Regions from separate parts of the Paraburkholderia atlantica genome, predicted to be linked through region 1. Evidence: predicted binding sites of a transcription regulator. Region 1 holds the regulator's gene; each other region holds the start of a gene.

What was found. Region 1 encodes FNR, which switches genes on or off when oxygen is low (the NO sensors DNR and NnrR bind a similar motif). Its sites were predicted from a motif close to TTGATNNNNATCAA; they were not measured.
Region 2: BC1002_RS30985 (basic amino acid/polyamine antiporter) is a predicted target of FNR. The motif match lies at 3,216-3,229, and genes of this name have one in related genera.
Region 3: BC1002_RS34060 (OmpW/AlkL family protein) is a predicted target of FNR. The motif match lies at 1,994-2,007, and genes of this name have one in related genera.

Annotation. Positions count from the first base shown of each region.
Region 1 covers NC_014119.1:586,428-591,279, forward strand. Annotated here, with positions in the region: gene BC1002_RS30275 (universal stress protein) at 1-440, shown strand, start outside; gene BC1002_RS30280 (universal stress protein) at 464-967, shown strand; gene BC1002_RS30285 (universal stress protein) at 1,003-1,464, opposite strand; gene BC1002_RS30290 (response regulator) at 1,703-2,110, shown strand; gene fnr (fumarate/nitrate reduction transcriptional regulator Fnr) at 2,127-2,909, shown strand; gene BC1002_RS30300 (PAS domain-containing sensor histidine kinase) at 3,032-4,132, shown strand; gene BC1002_RS30305 (universal stress protein) at 4,165-4,635, opposite strand; gene BC1002_RS39180 (universal stress protein) at 4,686-4,852, opposite strand, start outside.
Region 2 covers NC_014119.1:748,871-753,722, forward strand. Annotated here, with positions in the region: gene BC1002_RS30970 (GFA family protein) at 402-773, shown strand; gene BC1002_RS39455 (hypothetical protein) at 770-892, shown strand; gene BC1002_RS30975 (response regulator) at 900-1,640, shown strand; gene BC1002_RS30980 (ATP-binding protein) at 1,637-2,980, shown strand; gene BC1002_RS30985 (basic amino acid/polyamine antiporter) at 3,363-4,784, shown strand.
Region 3 covers NC_014120.1:164,398-169,249, forward strand. Annotated here, with positions in the region: gene nifK (nitrogenase molybdenum-iron protein subunit beta) at 1-1,550, shown strand, start outside; gene BC1002_RS34060 (OmpW/AlkL family protein) at 2,066-2,704, shown strand; gene cyoA (ubiquinol oxidase subunit II) at 2,788-3,684, shown strand; gene cyoB (cytochrome o ubiquinol oxidase subunit I) at 3,691-4,852, shown strand, end outside.

The sequences.
Region 1 (4,852 bases):
TGTCGGCCGGGCGGCCGGTGTTGCTGGTGCCGTCGAGCGGCACCTTCGCTGCGCCGGGCCGCCACGCGCTGATCGCGTGGGACGGCAGCCGCGAAGCGACCCGCGCGATCCACGACGCGCTGCCGTTCCTCGCGCACGCGGCCAAAGTGACGCTGCTGACGGTTCATTCGTCGGCCGATCGCCCGCCGCAGGGCACCGCCGCGGGCGACGACATCGCACTCACCGTCGCGCGTCACGGCGTCAAGATCGATGTGCGCGAGCTGAGCGTCGCGGACGGCACGCCGGTCGGCGACGCGCTGCTGTCGCAGGCGGCCGACCTCGGCTGCGACCTGATCGTGATGGGCGCCTACGCGCATTCGCGTCTGCACGAAGTCGTGCTGGGCGGAGCGACACGCACGATGCTCGAGTCGATGACCGTGCCAGTGCTGTTGTCGCACTGAAGTGCGCGCTTAAGGAGTCCGCCATGTTTCACCGCCTACTCGTCGCGCTCGACGGCAGCGACACCGCCTCGCGAGCGTTCGACGCCGCGCTGACCCTCGCCGCCGAAGCGGACGCCGAGCTGATGCCGCTCTACGTGATCGACGTGCCCGTCATCGCCTACGACGCGCCCGGCTTCGATCCTTCCACCATCGAGGACGCGTTCATCGAGGAAGGCAAGCGGATCGCGGCAGACGCCCAGGCCCGGATGACCGCGCGGGGGGTCAAGGGCACGGCTCGCACCGTCGAAGCCGCGACCGCCGGCGAAGACGTCGCGCATCGCATCGTCGAGACGGCGCGCGAATGGCACGCCGACGCGATCGTGATGGGCACGCACGGCCGCCGCGGGTTTCAACGGCTGATGCTGGGCAGCGTCGCCGAGCGCGTGCTGCGCCGCGCCAGCTGCCCGGTGCTGATGATTCCCGCGCAGGCGAGCGGCGCGGCGAGCGTCCAGCCGGCCCCGGCCCGCGCCAACGGCGGACTCACCTGAGCCGCTAGCAACCGGCCGCTGCGCCACGCGGTGCTTCAGGGCCTCGGGTGGCCTTGTTCGTCATGCCGCACGACCAGCACCGGTATGTCGGTTGACCGCACCAGCGACTCCGCGACGCTGCCGAGCAGAAAGCGCTGCACGCCGTGGCGGCCGTGCGTGCCCATCACGATCAGATCGGCTTCGATTTCGTCGGCGACGCGCGCGAGTACCGCCGACACGTTTTCGGCGTAAGCGTCGATCACCCGCACGCCGCCGGGCACCTGCGCCTCGCGCAACAGCTCGCGGGGGCCATCGAGCGCGCGGCTGGCGAAATCTTGTGCCGCGCCCGCCGGTTCCGGCTCGAAAGCCACGTCGGCATTGTCCGACCACTTGCCGTGCCCCACCACACAGCAGGCTTCGAGCGTGGCGCCCGTCAGCTTCGCGAGCTTCAGCGCCTCGGCGAAGGCGCGCTGCGCGCTGGGACTGTCGTCGAGTGCAACCAGAATTCGTGCATACATGTCGGACTCCCTCTGAAAGCGCTGGCATGACCCGAAATGGTGCCGTCGCGCGTGTGCACCGACAGTGTGAAGCGCGCGCCGCCGCGCGGCTTGACGCAGGTCAATGGGCCGCCGCTCGACGAAACCGACATCGCCAGCAACACACTAGGAATACTCCTACAACCACTACCTGAACTCCTAGCGCCGCTTAAAGCGCCGCCGATTTATTTCCAGGATCGGGTCGCCAATACTGGTCGGTATGGACACCGCCCCGTCAGCCACCTTATCGAGAGTTTTTCTCGTCGACGATGCGACCGAGGTCCGGCGCCGGCTTGCTTGCCTGATCGCGCTGATCCCGGGCATCGAAATCGCCGGCGAGTCCGCGGGCGTCGAGCACGCGTTCGACGACATCGTCGCGAGCCGAGCCGATGTCGCGGTGCTGGACCCGTGCTTCTCCGGCAAGACCAACCTGTTGCTGCTCGCTGCGCTATCGCGGGTGCGGCCGTCCATCGTCAGCATCGTGCTGACCAATCATGTCGCGACGGCGTTTCGCCGCGCGTGCGAAGCGGCGGGCGCCGACTTCTTCTTCGACAAGACCTCGGAGTTCGAGCTCGCCTGCCGTGCCATCGAAGCGATAGCCTATGCGCGTCGTGCGCATCGGGTCTGACCGCCAGGAGCCGATCATGCAAGTTGCCGCAGTCCGTGAACCCCGCCACGACGCGCCTCGCACCTCGCACGTCGTACCGATCCACGTCGCGCCGGGCACCGCGGCGGCACGCCACGCCGTGACGCGTTGCTCCACCTGCGCGATGCGCGCGATCTGCATGCCGCCCGAGCTGACACCGGACGAACTGAGCCGGCTCGACGCGTTGATCTGCTCGACGCGCTCGATCAAACGCGGCGATGCGCTGTACCGCGCGGGCGACGAGTTTCAAAGCATCTACGCGATACGCGCCGGCTCATTCAAGACCGTCGTCATGCATCGCGACGGCCGCGAGCACGTGACCGGCTTCCAGATTGCCGGCGACTCGCTCGGCCTCGACGGCATCGGCGAGGGCAAGCAGAATTGCGATGCGATCGCGCTCGAAGATAGCGTCGTGTGCATCATTCCGTTCGCGCAGCTCGAGGCGATCTGTCGCGAGATCAAGCCGATGCAGCATCACATCTATCAGATGATGAGCGGCGAGATCGTGCGCGAATCGAGCCAGATGATGCTGCTCGGCACGATGACCGCCGAACAGCGCGTCGCAACGTTCCTGCTGAACCTGTCGAAGCGCTTCAAGGCGCGCGGCTTTTCCTCGGCGGAGTTTCATCTGCGCATGACACGCGAGGAGATCGGCTGCTTTCTGGGCATGAAGCTCGAAACGGTGAGCCGGATGTTCTCGAAGTTTCAGCGCGAGCACCTCGTCATGGCGAACGGCAAAACGATCCGCATCGAAGACCCGGAAAGACTGGCTCGGGTTTGAGCGCCGGCGCGACGCTCGCCTCGCCTTCGTTCGCGGGACATGCCGGGTAGAACAAGCGCTCCTGAACTGATATAACTCAGTGCGTTGCGGTATGCGACCTTGCGTGACCGCCCGGAGGAGCGATGGGTCTATCGAGCGGCGAGTCTTCCTGCTTCACCGGTGCCGCGTCCGAGTCGGACGTGTCCGTCGAGGATCGCTATTTCATGTTGGTCGAAGCAGTGCAGGACTACGCGATCTTCATGCTCGACCCCGCCGGCCGCGTAACCAGCTGGAATCCGGGCGCACAGCGCATCAAGGGCTACACGCCCGAAGAAATCATCGGCCAGCATTTCTCGAAGTTCTATACCCCGGAAGACATCGCGGCCGGCAAGCCGGCACGCGAACTGGAAACCGCCGCAGCCGTAGGCCGCGCCGAGGACGAGGGGTGGCGCGTGCGTCGCGACGGTTCGCGTTTCTGGGCCAACGTGGTCGTGTCCGCCGTGCACGACGCGTCGGGTGCGCTGCTCGGCTTCGCCAAGGTCACCCGCGACATGACCGAGCGCATGCGTCTCGCGGAACTCGAACGCGCGAGTCAGGTATCCACGCACGTGCAGATCGCCCGTGAAAACGAGCAGAAACGGATTGCGCGCGAACTGCACGACGATCTCGGCCAACGGCTGACCGCGCTGAAAATGAGCGTCGCGCTACTCGAAGCGAAGCTGAATAAGCAAGCCGATACTGAGCCGCTCGCCGCGCAGACGCAGGAATTGCAGAAGCAGATCGACTGGATGGCCGCTTCGCTGCGGCGCATCGCCGCCGATCTGCGGCCCCCGCTGCTCGACGACCTCGGACTCGCCGCTGCGCTCGACTGGCTGGCCGAAGACTTCACGAAGCGCTACAACGTGCGCTCGAGCGTGCATCTCGAACCGGCCGAACCGGTATGCGGCGAATTCGCGGCGACGGCGCTGTTTCGCATCGTTCAGGAGGCGTTGACGAACGTCGCGCGGCACGCGAAGGCGAGGCGCGTACGCATCGACATGTCCTGCGCGGGCCCGATCGTATCGCTCGATATCGAGGATGACGGCGTGGGTGCCGCGCTGGATCAGCCGCAGGGAACATCTTCATTTGGGCTGCTTGGCATTCGCGAACGGGTGCGGCAGTTGCGCGGCAACGTGTCGTTCACCAGCTCGCCGGGCCAGGGTTTCAGGATCTCGATCCAGATACCGGCCGACGCGCTGGTGTAGTGCTCACACGCTGCCGCGCCCCACTGTACGGATTACTCCGCAGGCTCTTCCTCGGTGCTTTGCTCGCGCATCAGCAGCACCGGACAGGTCGAGAAACGCAGCACCCGCTCCGCCACGCTGCCGATCACGAGGCGCCGCACGCCGCGCCGCCCATGCGTGCCCAGCACGAGCAGATCGGCGTGGACCTGCTCGCCGTGGCGCAGCACGATCGTGGCAACGTCGTCGGACAGACTCTCCGACTCGATCATCGCGGGCCCGCAACGCACATCGGCGGCGGCGCAGGCCTGCTCGGCTTCCTCCAGCACCGAGTGGCCGTCCTGGCGCAATGCTTCGACTAGCGCGAGCGGGTCGTAATAGCCGGCATAGGAAAAGATCGGCGTCTTGTCGACTACATAAACCGGATGCACGACGGCCTTCGTCAACGCCGCCAGATTCACCGCTTCTTTCAGCGCGCGTTTCGAGAAGCTACTGCCGTCTAGCGCGACGAGAATATGTTGGTACATGCCGATTCTCCACTGAGGTTGGATTTGTCAACGCGCGTGGCGCGCCCCTGCTACAGATAAAAAGGCCCGCCCGCACTGCCCAGATACGGCTCCCGCCACTCGCCGCGCAGCACCGCATCCGCCCGCAACGACGACGGATCGCGCGGACACACGAGCACGGGACAAGCCGCGTCACGCAGCGTGCGCGACGTCACGTGCCCCGGCAACGGATGCGGCG
Region 2 (4,852 bases), 160 kb from region 1:
AGTGATTAAAAGTCAAGCGCATTCAAGGCTCCGCGCGATTGTGCTCGGCAATGCCTGCCAGTCAAGCGGGACATGGAATACCGGTTGGTCATGCCGAGGTCAAAAACAGCGTGTAAGGAGGCAGGCTGGCGCGCCGTGCTGCTCACCTAATCATGGATAAGCGGAGTATCTTTGCACGGGGAGCATGACGATGCGGCAGCAATGTAGCAACCCGCGTTATCCGTTTTGCGCGTGCCGCTTAAATGCCAATTCGCGCGCTTAATCTTCGCTGTTTCGCCTCGCGATAATTGCCACGGCTTATTGCAATGTAATGTATCGTCTCGGCGGCCGGATACATTACGACATAATTCGACTGATGAACCAGGCTATAAAGCAGGCATCGTCAAATCACGGAGATCACCATGAGCGCCGAATTGCTGCAAGGGTCGTGTCACTGCGGGGCCGTCAAGTTCGAAGTTCGCACCGAAATCGCTCCGGCCGGGCGCTGCAACTGCAGCCTGTGCCGCCGCAAGGGCGCGCTGATGACTCCGCTCTTTCCCGCCAGTCAACTGACGATTCTGAGCGGCGAGGATTCGCTCACGCTGTACCAGTTCAACACGAAGGTCGCGAAACACTACTTCTGCAAGCATTGCGGCATCTATCCTTTTCATCAGACGCGCAAGGATCCGCAGCAATGGCGCGTCAATATTGGCTGCCTGGACGGGGTCGATCCTTATGCGCTCGAAGCCAGCGTGGCCGACGGCGCGAGTCTTTCCGTGCTGGAGGACGCATGAAACGCCTGTTTGCCATCGCCGTGTTCATCGCGGGTGGTTTCGCGGCCGAACTCGCGCATCCGTTGCAGTGTTCATTGATCCAATCGAGAGGCGTGCAACTCAAACGCCGCGGCAGATAATCCGTCAATGGAAACCTCCGACCACGTACTGATCGTCGATGACGATCGCGGTATCCGCGAACTGCTCGCGGGATACCTCGAGAAAAACGGCGTGCGCGTCTCGCTCGCGGCCAATGGCCGCCAGATGCGCGCGACGCTCGAGAACGGCGCGCCCGACCTGATCGTGCTCGACCTGATGCTGCCCGGCGAAGACGGCCTCGTGCTTTGCCGTGAGTTGCGCGCGGGCAAGTTCCGCGCGGTGCCGATCCTGATGCTGACGGCCCGCAGCGAGGAAGCGGACCGGATCGTCGGCCTCGAAATGGGCGCCGACGATTACCTGACCAAACCGTTCGCCGCGCGCGAGCTGCTCGCGCGAATCCGCTCGGTGCTGCGCCGCGCGCGCATGCTGCCGCCCGGTATGGAGGTGACGGAGTCGGCGCCGATGCTGTGCTTCGGCGACTGGCGACTCGACACGACCGCACGCCATCTGCTCGACGCGGACGGCACCGAAGTGGCGCTGAGCGGCGCGGAGTATCGTCTGTTGCGCGTGTTTCTCGATCACCCGCAGCGCGTGCTCACGCGCGACCAGCTGCTGAACCTGACCCAAGGACGCCAGGCCGATCCGTTCGACCGCTCGATCGATCTGATGGTGAGCCGCCTGCGGCAACGCCTGCGCGACGGCGCACGCGAGCCGCGCTACATCAAGACGCTGCGCAGCGAGGGCTATGTGTTTTCGGCGGTCGTGACTGCGATCGGAGATCCGCAATGAACGCTTCTGCCTCACCGTCGTTGCTGCGCTGGCCGCATTGGCCGCGCACGCTGTTCGCGCGGCTCGCGGTGATTCTGTTCATTGGACTCGCGCTCGCGCAAGCGCTGTCGTTCTGGCTCACGATGACCGAGCGCGACCAGACGATGACCGGCATCATGATGGGCTACATCGAGCGCGAAGTGGCGAGCTCGGTCGCGCTGCTCGATCATCTGCCGCCCGACGAGCGCGCCCAGTGGCTGCCGCGGCTCGCGCGGCGCAGCTATGAGTTCGTGCTCGGCCCGGGGGTGTCCGGCACTCCGGTCGACGCGAGCCTGTCGGCGCGCGTCGCGCAATCGATCGGCGACGGCATCGGCACGCGTTACCCGCTGACCGTCAACGCGGTGCCCGGCGATCATGAGCGTCTGCAGGTGCACCTGAAACTGAGCGACGGCACGCCGCTCACCATCGACCTGCGGCCGATGCCCGGCGCGCCGTTGTCGCGCTGGCTGCCGCTCGTGCTGACGCTGCAGCTGCTCGTGCTCGCCGCTTGCTGCTGGCTGGCGGTGCGGCTCGCGACGCGCCCGCTCAATCAACTCGCAGTCGCGGCCGACACGCTTGGCCCCGACCTGAAGGCCGAGCGCCTGCCTGAAGCCGGTCCGTCCGAAGTGGCGCGCGCCGCGCGCGCGTTCAACGCGATGCAGGATCGGATCGCCACGTACATGACCGAGCGCATGCAGATTCTCGCGGCGATTTCGCACGACTTGCAAACCCCGATCACGCGCATGCGCCTGCGCGTCGACACGCTGGACGACGACAGTGAGGCCGCGAAGCTGCGCCAGGATCTGCAGGAAATGGAGGCGCTGGTCAAGGAAGGGGTCACGTACGCGCGCACGATGCATGGCACGACCGAGGTGCCGCGACGCATCGATCCCGACGCGCTGTTCGATAGCCTCGTCTGCGATTACGTCGACGCCGGTCAGCAAGTGTCGCTGCAAGGCCAGTTCGGCCAGTCGCTGACGATGCGTCCGCAGGCGTTGAAGCGCATCGTCGGCAATCTGGTCGATAACGCACTGAGGTACGCCGGCGCCGCGCAGATCGATATCGGCGCGTTGCACGATGGCGAGGCTACCGTGTCGGTGCTCGATCGCGGTCCCGGCATTCCCGCCGAGTCGCTGGAGACGGTGTTCGAGCCGTTCGTGCGACTCGAAGGGTCGCGCAATCGTCAAACGGGCGGCACGGGGCTGGGGCTCGCGATCGCGCGGCAACTCGCGCTCGCGATGGACGCGACGCTCACGCTGCACAACCGCGTTGGCGGCGGTCTCGAAGCGCGGCTGACGTTGAGGAAGTTGCGCGAGTCATAGTTGGACCCCAAGCCCGCCACTGCGAAATCGTCATCAGGCTTGGACCATCGATGACTTTCGCGCGTCATTTCGAGCTGTCGCTCAGCTGCATATCAGTAGTTCTGAGCGACCATATTTTCAGCTCGCTTCAGCGATTCCCCATCATTTTGAGAAAACCGCGTTGATGATGCGATACGTCGCATCATTGTTAAATCATCGACAGTGAATGCGACTTATCGATGCTCGCGGCGATAAATTGACAAACGTCAACGGACAGACCATTCTTTTCGTGTGGTGGTTGCAGAGTAACGCGGCTGATCAACAGCAAGATTGGCCGAGAGACACGTTTCGTTCGAATCTGATTACAGATCCTTGTTAAAAAGGTAACTAAAAAGGAATCGGAATGGCGTCCACTCCACAGAAGCTGTCAAAAATGCAACTCACCGGAATGGTCGTGGGCGGCATGGTCGGAGCCGGAATATTTTCCCTACCGCGTACCTTTGCCGATGCCACGGGTCCGTTGGGCGCCCTGATTGCGTGGCTGATTGCGGGCACGGGCATGTTTATGCTGGCGCGCGTATTTCAGACGCTGGCCGAACGAAAGCCCGAACTGGACGCCGGCGTGTTTGCGTATGCGAAAGCGGGCTTTGGCGACTACCCGGGCTTTCTCTCCGCATTTGGCTACTGGATCAGCAGTTGTATCGGCAATGTTTCTTACTGGGTGCTGATCAAGTCGACACTCGGCGCATTCTTTCCCGTATTTGGCGACGGTAATACGGTCGTCGCGATCGTCGTTGCATCGATCGGCATCTGGCTATTTCATTACATGATCCTGAAGGGCGTGCAGCAGGCGGCCTTCATCAACGGTATCGTCACGGTCGCCAAGATCATCCCGATTCTGGTGTTCATCCTGATCCTGTTGTTCGGCTTTCGAATGGACCTGTTCCAGGCCAACCTTTACGGCGGCGGTCTCGAAGGCAATATCTTCGAGCAGGTCCGGGCCACCATGCTGGTCACGGTGTTCGTGTTCATCGGTATCGAAGGGGCGAGCGTTTATTCCCGTTATGCAAAGAAGCGCTCGGACGTCGGGCATTCGACGATACTCGGATTCGTCGTCGTAACGTCACTGATGGTGCTCGTGACGATGCTGCCTTATGCGGTGCTCGAGCGCGTGGACATTGCGGCGATGCGGCAGCCGTCGATGTCTGCGGTGCTCGAAGCGGTGGTCGGTCACTGGGGTGCCGTTTTCGTCAGCATAGGTCTGCTGATTTCGGTGCTTGGCGCTTATCTGGCCTGGTCGTTGATCTGCGCCGAAGTGTTGTTCTCGGCGGCGAGGACCGAAGACATGCCTGCGATCTTCGGCAAGGAAAACGTCAACAAGACGCCGGCTAATGCATTGTGGTTGACCAACATCGTGGTGCAGCTGCTCGTCATCAGCACGTACTTCTCGCGCGATGCATTCGCGTTGATGTTGAATCTGACGAGCGCGATGTCGTTGATTCCGTACCTGCTCGTCGCGGTGTTCGGATGCATGAACGCGAATCGCGGCGACGGTTACGACCTGCGCGCCGACGAGCGCCGGCGCGACCTGATCATGGCCGCAATCGCCGTGATCTATACCGCATTCATGATCTTTGCGGGCGGCCTGAAATTCATTCTGCTTGCCGCAGTGCTGTACGCGCCCGGCACAGCGCTTTACTTTTGGGCACGACGAGAGCAGAGCAAGAACGTTTTCATCACTTCCGACTGGTTCATCTTTACCGTCATCGTCATTGGCGCGATCATCGGCGTCTACGCCCTCGTAACCGGAAGGATCACAATCTAACGACATCAGATTGAACAGAGCGGGTCACCACTGATATTCAGGAGGTCATCATGGCGAACACGGACGCG
Region 3 (4,852 bases), on a different replicon from region 1:
CAAGCGACAAAATTCTCGATCACGAACTGCTATTTCGCGAGCCGGAGTATCAGGAGCTCCTTCGCAATAAGAAAGATAACTTCGAGTTCAACCATTCCGACGAGGCGATAAATCAGGTCGCCGAATGGACAAAGACAGAAGATTATAAACTGAAGAACTTCGCCCGAGAGTCACTGACCATAAATCCAGCCAAGGCGTGTCAACCTCTTGGTGCCGTGTTCGTGGCGAACGGATTTCATAAGACATTGCCTTTCGTGCACGGCTCGCAGGGCTGCGTGGCCTATTACCGTTCGCATTTTTCGCGACATTTCAAAGAGCCAACGTCATGCGTCAGTTCGTCCATGACGGAGGACGCGGCCGTTTTCGGTGGTCTGAACAACATGATCGACGGTCTTGCAAATGCGTACAATCTCTACAAGCCCGACATGATCGCCGTCTCCACGACCTGCATGGCGGAGGTGATTGGCGACGATCTCGACGCGTTCATCAAGAATAGCAAGCAGAAGGGCAGCGTGCCACAAGATTACGACGTGCCGTTCGCACATACACCCGCTTTTGTCGGCAGCCACGTGACTGGCTACGACAATGCGCTCTTGGGCATCCTCAAATACTTTTGGGATGGCAAGGCGGGCACTACTGCACCACTCTTGCGAGTGCCGGACGAAAGCGTAAACTTTATCGGAGGATTCGACGGCTTCGTGGTCGGAAACATGAAGGAGATTCGGCGCATCTTCGATTTATTTGGCGTAAGCGTGAATATTATTTGCGATCCATCGGGAACATGGAACACGCCGACCGATGGCGAATTTCGGATGTACGAGGGCGGGACTACGAAAGAGGAAGTCGAGCGTGCGCTGAACGCCAAAGCAACGTTCGTCTTCCAGGAGTATTGCTGTGAGAAGACCAGCAAGTTCCTCGCCGATCATGGTCACGAAGTCGTGTCACTGAATGCGCCTGTCGGCGTCTCTGGTACAGATCATTTCCTCATGGAGATTTCGCGGGTTACGGGAAAACCAATTCCGGCTGAACTTGAAAAGGAGCGTGGGCAACTAGTTGATGCGATGGCAGACAGTCAGGCGAGTCTGCACGGCAAGCGCTATGCGCTCTACGGCGATCCAGATCAGATGCTCGGCTACACGAACTTCCTGCTCGAGTTGGGTGCGGAGCCAGTGCACGTGCTCTCGACGAACGGTAACGACGCATGGGCGGAAAAGGTTCGGGCATTGCTGGACGCGTCGCCATACGGTGAAGGATGCAAGGTTTATCCAAAGCGCGATCTATGGCACTTGCGTTCGCTGCTATTTACGGAACCAGTGGATTTCCTCATCGGCAATACACACGGAAAGTACTTGGAGCGCGACACTGGTACGCCGCTCGTCCGACTCGTGTTTCCGATTTTCGACCGTCACCATTACCACCGCTATCCGACGTGGGGGTATGCGGGGGCATTACGCGTTCTGTTAGCGCTGCTGGATGAATTCTTCGAGACACTCGATGCAAGTACGATTGACATCTCGAAGACCGACTACAGCTATGACATCATCCGGTGAGAGATGGAGCCCGTTCGGGGATAGGCTCAGTGTTGAGTGCTCAAAGGTGGGCGGTTCAATCCTCCGGAAAGCATGGATATTGGGTCTCCCTAGTTGCTCGACATCGCTGGCTTCGTCTGCGCTGCTGTTTCAATAGCATCCTTAATACCGAAGCGTGAAGGCAAGAATCGACAATTTGGAGCAGCGGGACGATTGCGCCGGACCTTTCGCGAAGCGTCGGCGGTTGATCGACCAGCAGACGGAGATCGACTTCTCCGCGCTGCATTTTGCTATTCATAACGCTACTTAGTTTCACGGAGAGCTACACGGCAGATCGCCGATCCCACGATCGGCTGCAAAGCATTTCGGGATGCATTGCGCAACTCGGAGAGAGGGCGGAGACGTGCAGGGATTTAGATGGTCTGCGACGCGGTAAGGCACACAAGCACTGCGTGAAACATCAGTTGATTGCGATCAACGCTATCGGCCACAAATTCGTGCACAGTGCAGAAGGTTAATGGATAAAGGTAACGACAATGACAAAGCAACTCCGCAATGTGGCTGCTGCACTACTCCTTATGTCACCATTGGGACCGCACGCAGCTAACGCCGCTGACAGCGCAGTCGTCGGAAACTACGCAGGTGATTGGTTGGTACGCCTCCGCGCGATAAGCATTGAGCCGCAAGTTCGCAGGACTGACACGCTTTCCGCGCTCGATGTCGGCGTAAGAAACGCGCTGGTGCCAGAGGTCGATTTCACTTATATGGTACGGGACAGCATCGGCGTCGAGTTGATTCTTGGTACCTCACGTCATCACCTGACTTCGAATCTCGGCGAGCTTGGTGGCGTCAACGTGCTGCCACCGACATTGTTATTGCAATATCATTTTAATCATGCGGGACGTGTTCGACCGTACGTTGGTGCCGGACTCAACTACACGCTCTTCTACAACAACGGAATGCAAGCGGGAGGTGTACCCGTCTCTATAAAGAATCACAGCGTTGGTCCTGCACTGCAGGTCGGAATTGACGTGCAGGCATCAAAGAGTCTATTCGTTAACGCCGACATCAAGAAGATATGGGTGAAGACTGACGCATCGCTTGGCGGCTCGTCAATTGGCACCTTGCATGTCGATCCGCTGGTCATTGGTATTGGCGTCGGGGTGAAGTTCTAGACGTTGCGAATCTCAAGCGACAGACCGTTCAATGAACGGCTCTCTTCGCTCCTGGTACAGTGGCAACTTGGGAGAAGATGGGCATGACAGACAGGAAAGCTCTTAAAGAGTGGTTAATCCCCGTCGGTGGTTGGCTGTTTTTTTCTCTTGCTGGGTGCAGACCCAACTTTCTCGTGCTGAGTCCCAAGGGTAGCGTAGGCACGGCGGAGAGATCACTCATCGCCTCGGCGACATGGGCCATGGTGCTGATCGTAGTGCCCGTTATTATCCTCACGCTTGCCTTCGCGTGGCGCTACCGCGCGTCGAACCGCAGCGCACGCTACGTCCCGACCTGGGTTCACTCAACGGCGGTTGAAGTGGTGGTTTGGACCATACCCGCTGCCATCATTCTGTTCCTCGCCATCCTTACGTGGCGTACCACGCATGAGCTCGACCCTTATAAACCACTGGAATCAGACGTGAAGCCCATCAACGTCGAAGTCGTCGCGGTCGACTGGAGATGGCTCTTTATCTATCCTGACCTCGGCATCGCTACAGTGAACGAATTGGCGGTGCCTGTGAGCACGCCGGTCAATTTTCGCATCACTTCGGACTCGGTGATGAACTCATTCTTCATCCCGCAACTTGGCACTCAAGTCTACGCGATGGCCGGCATGCAAACCCGGTTGCACCTGATCGCCGACGAAGCGGGCGACTTCACGGGCTTCTCGTCGAATTACAGCGGCAAAGGCTTCTCCGACATGAAGTTCCGTACGGTGGCTACGAGCCAGCAGGGCTTCGATGCGTGGGTTGAGACGGTAAAAGCTTCATCGACCCAGCTTACGATGGATCGGTACGCAATGGTCACGCAGCCGCAGGCAAACGCGCCCGTGCAGTACTTCTCGAACGTCGACCGGAAGCTTTTCGACAAAATCGTCGGGAAATACAACAACGGCAAAGTCGCGGATTTCACTGTCTCATCGTGCGTAACCAAAGGGTAAACAGCCATGTTCGGAAAACTCACATTAGACGCCATGCCGTTCGATCAGCCCATCATCGTGGGGGCGGCGGTGTTCATGGCGCTTGTTGTCCTCGGCGTGTCCTGGCTGATCACCTTAGAAGGTAAGTGGAAGTACCTCTGGGTCGAGTGGCTTACGAGCGTGGACCACAAGCGCATCGGCGTCATGTACATGATCGTGGCCGTGCTCATGTTGGTGCGCGGCTTTGCCGACGCCGTAATGATGCGCCTCCAACAGGCCGTCGCGTTCAATTCGCCGGGCTATCTTCCGCCGGATCACTTCGACCAGATCTTCACGGCGCATGGCGTCATCATGATCTTCTTCATGGCGATGGCGCTCATGGTAGGCTTCTTCAATCTCGTCGTGCCATTGCAGATCGGCGCGCGCGACGTGGCGTTTCCGTTCCTGAACTCGCTTTCCTTCTGGTTGACCGCAGTCAGCGCGGTGTTGATCAATCTGTCACTCGTAGCTGGCGAATTCGCGAAGGTCGGCTGGCTCGCGTATCCACCGCTTTCCGAGCTGAAATTTAGTCCTGGCGTTGGAGTGGACTACTATATATGGGTGATCCAGCTATCGGGTGTCGGCACCTTGTTGTCGGGCGTGAACTTCTTTGTCACAATCATCAAGATGCGCGCGCCGGGGATGTCGCTCATGAAGATGCCCGTGTTCACATGGACGGCGCTCTGCTCGAATGTCCTGATCATGGCGACGTTTCCCATTCTCACAGTCGCGGTAGCGCTGCTCGGCCTCGATCGTTATATTGGCACGCACTTCTTCACGAACGAACTTGGTGGCAACGCCATGCTGTACTTGAACCTGATTTGGGCGTGGGGCCACCCCGAAGTGTATATTCTGGTGCTGCCCGCTTTCGGCATCTATTCGGAAGTGATGGCTACCTTCTGCAAGAAGCCGCTATTCGGTTACAGGACGATGGTCTACGCATCGTGTGCGATCATGTTACTTTCGTTTCTTGTTTGGGCGCACCACTTCTTTACTATGGGCTCAGGCGCCGACGTCAACGCATTTTTCGGCATCGCCACAATGATTATCGCGATTCCAACCGGCGTCAAGATCTTCAATTGGCTATTCACGATGTATCGCGGGCGCGTTCAATTAGCCGCGCCCGTGTTCTGGACCATCGGTTTCGTGG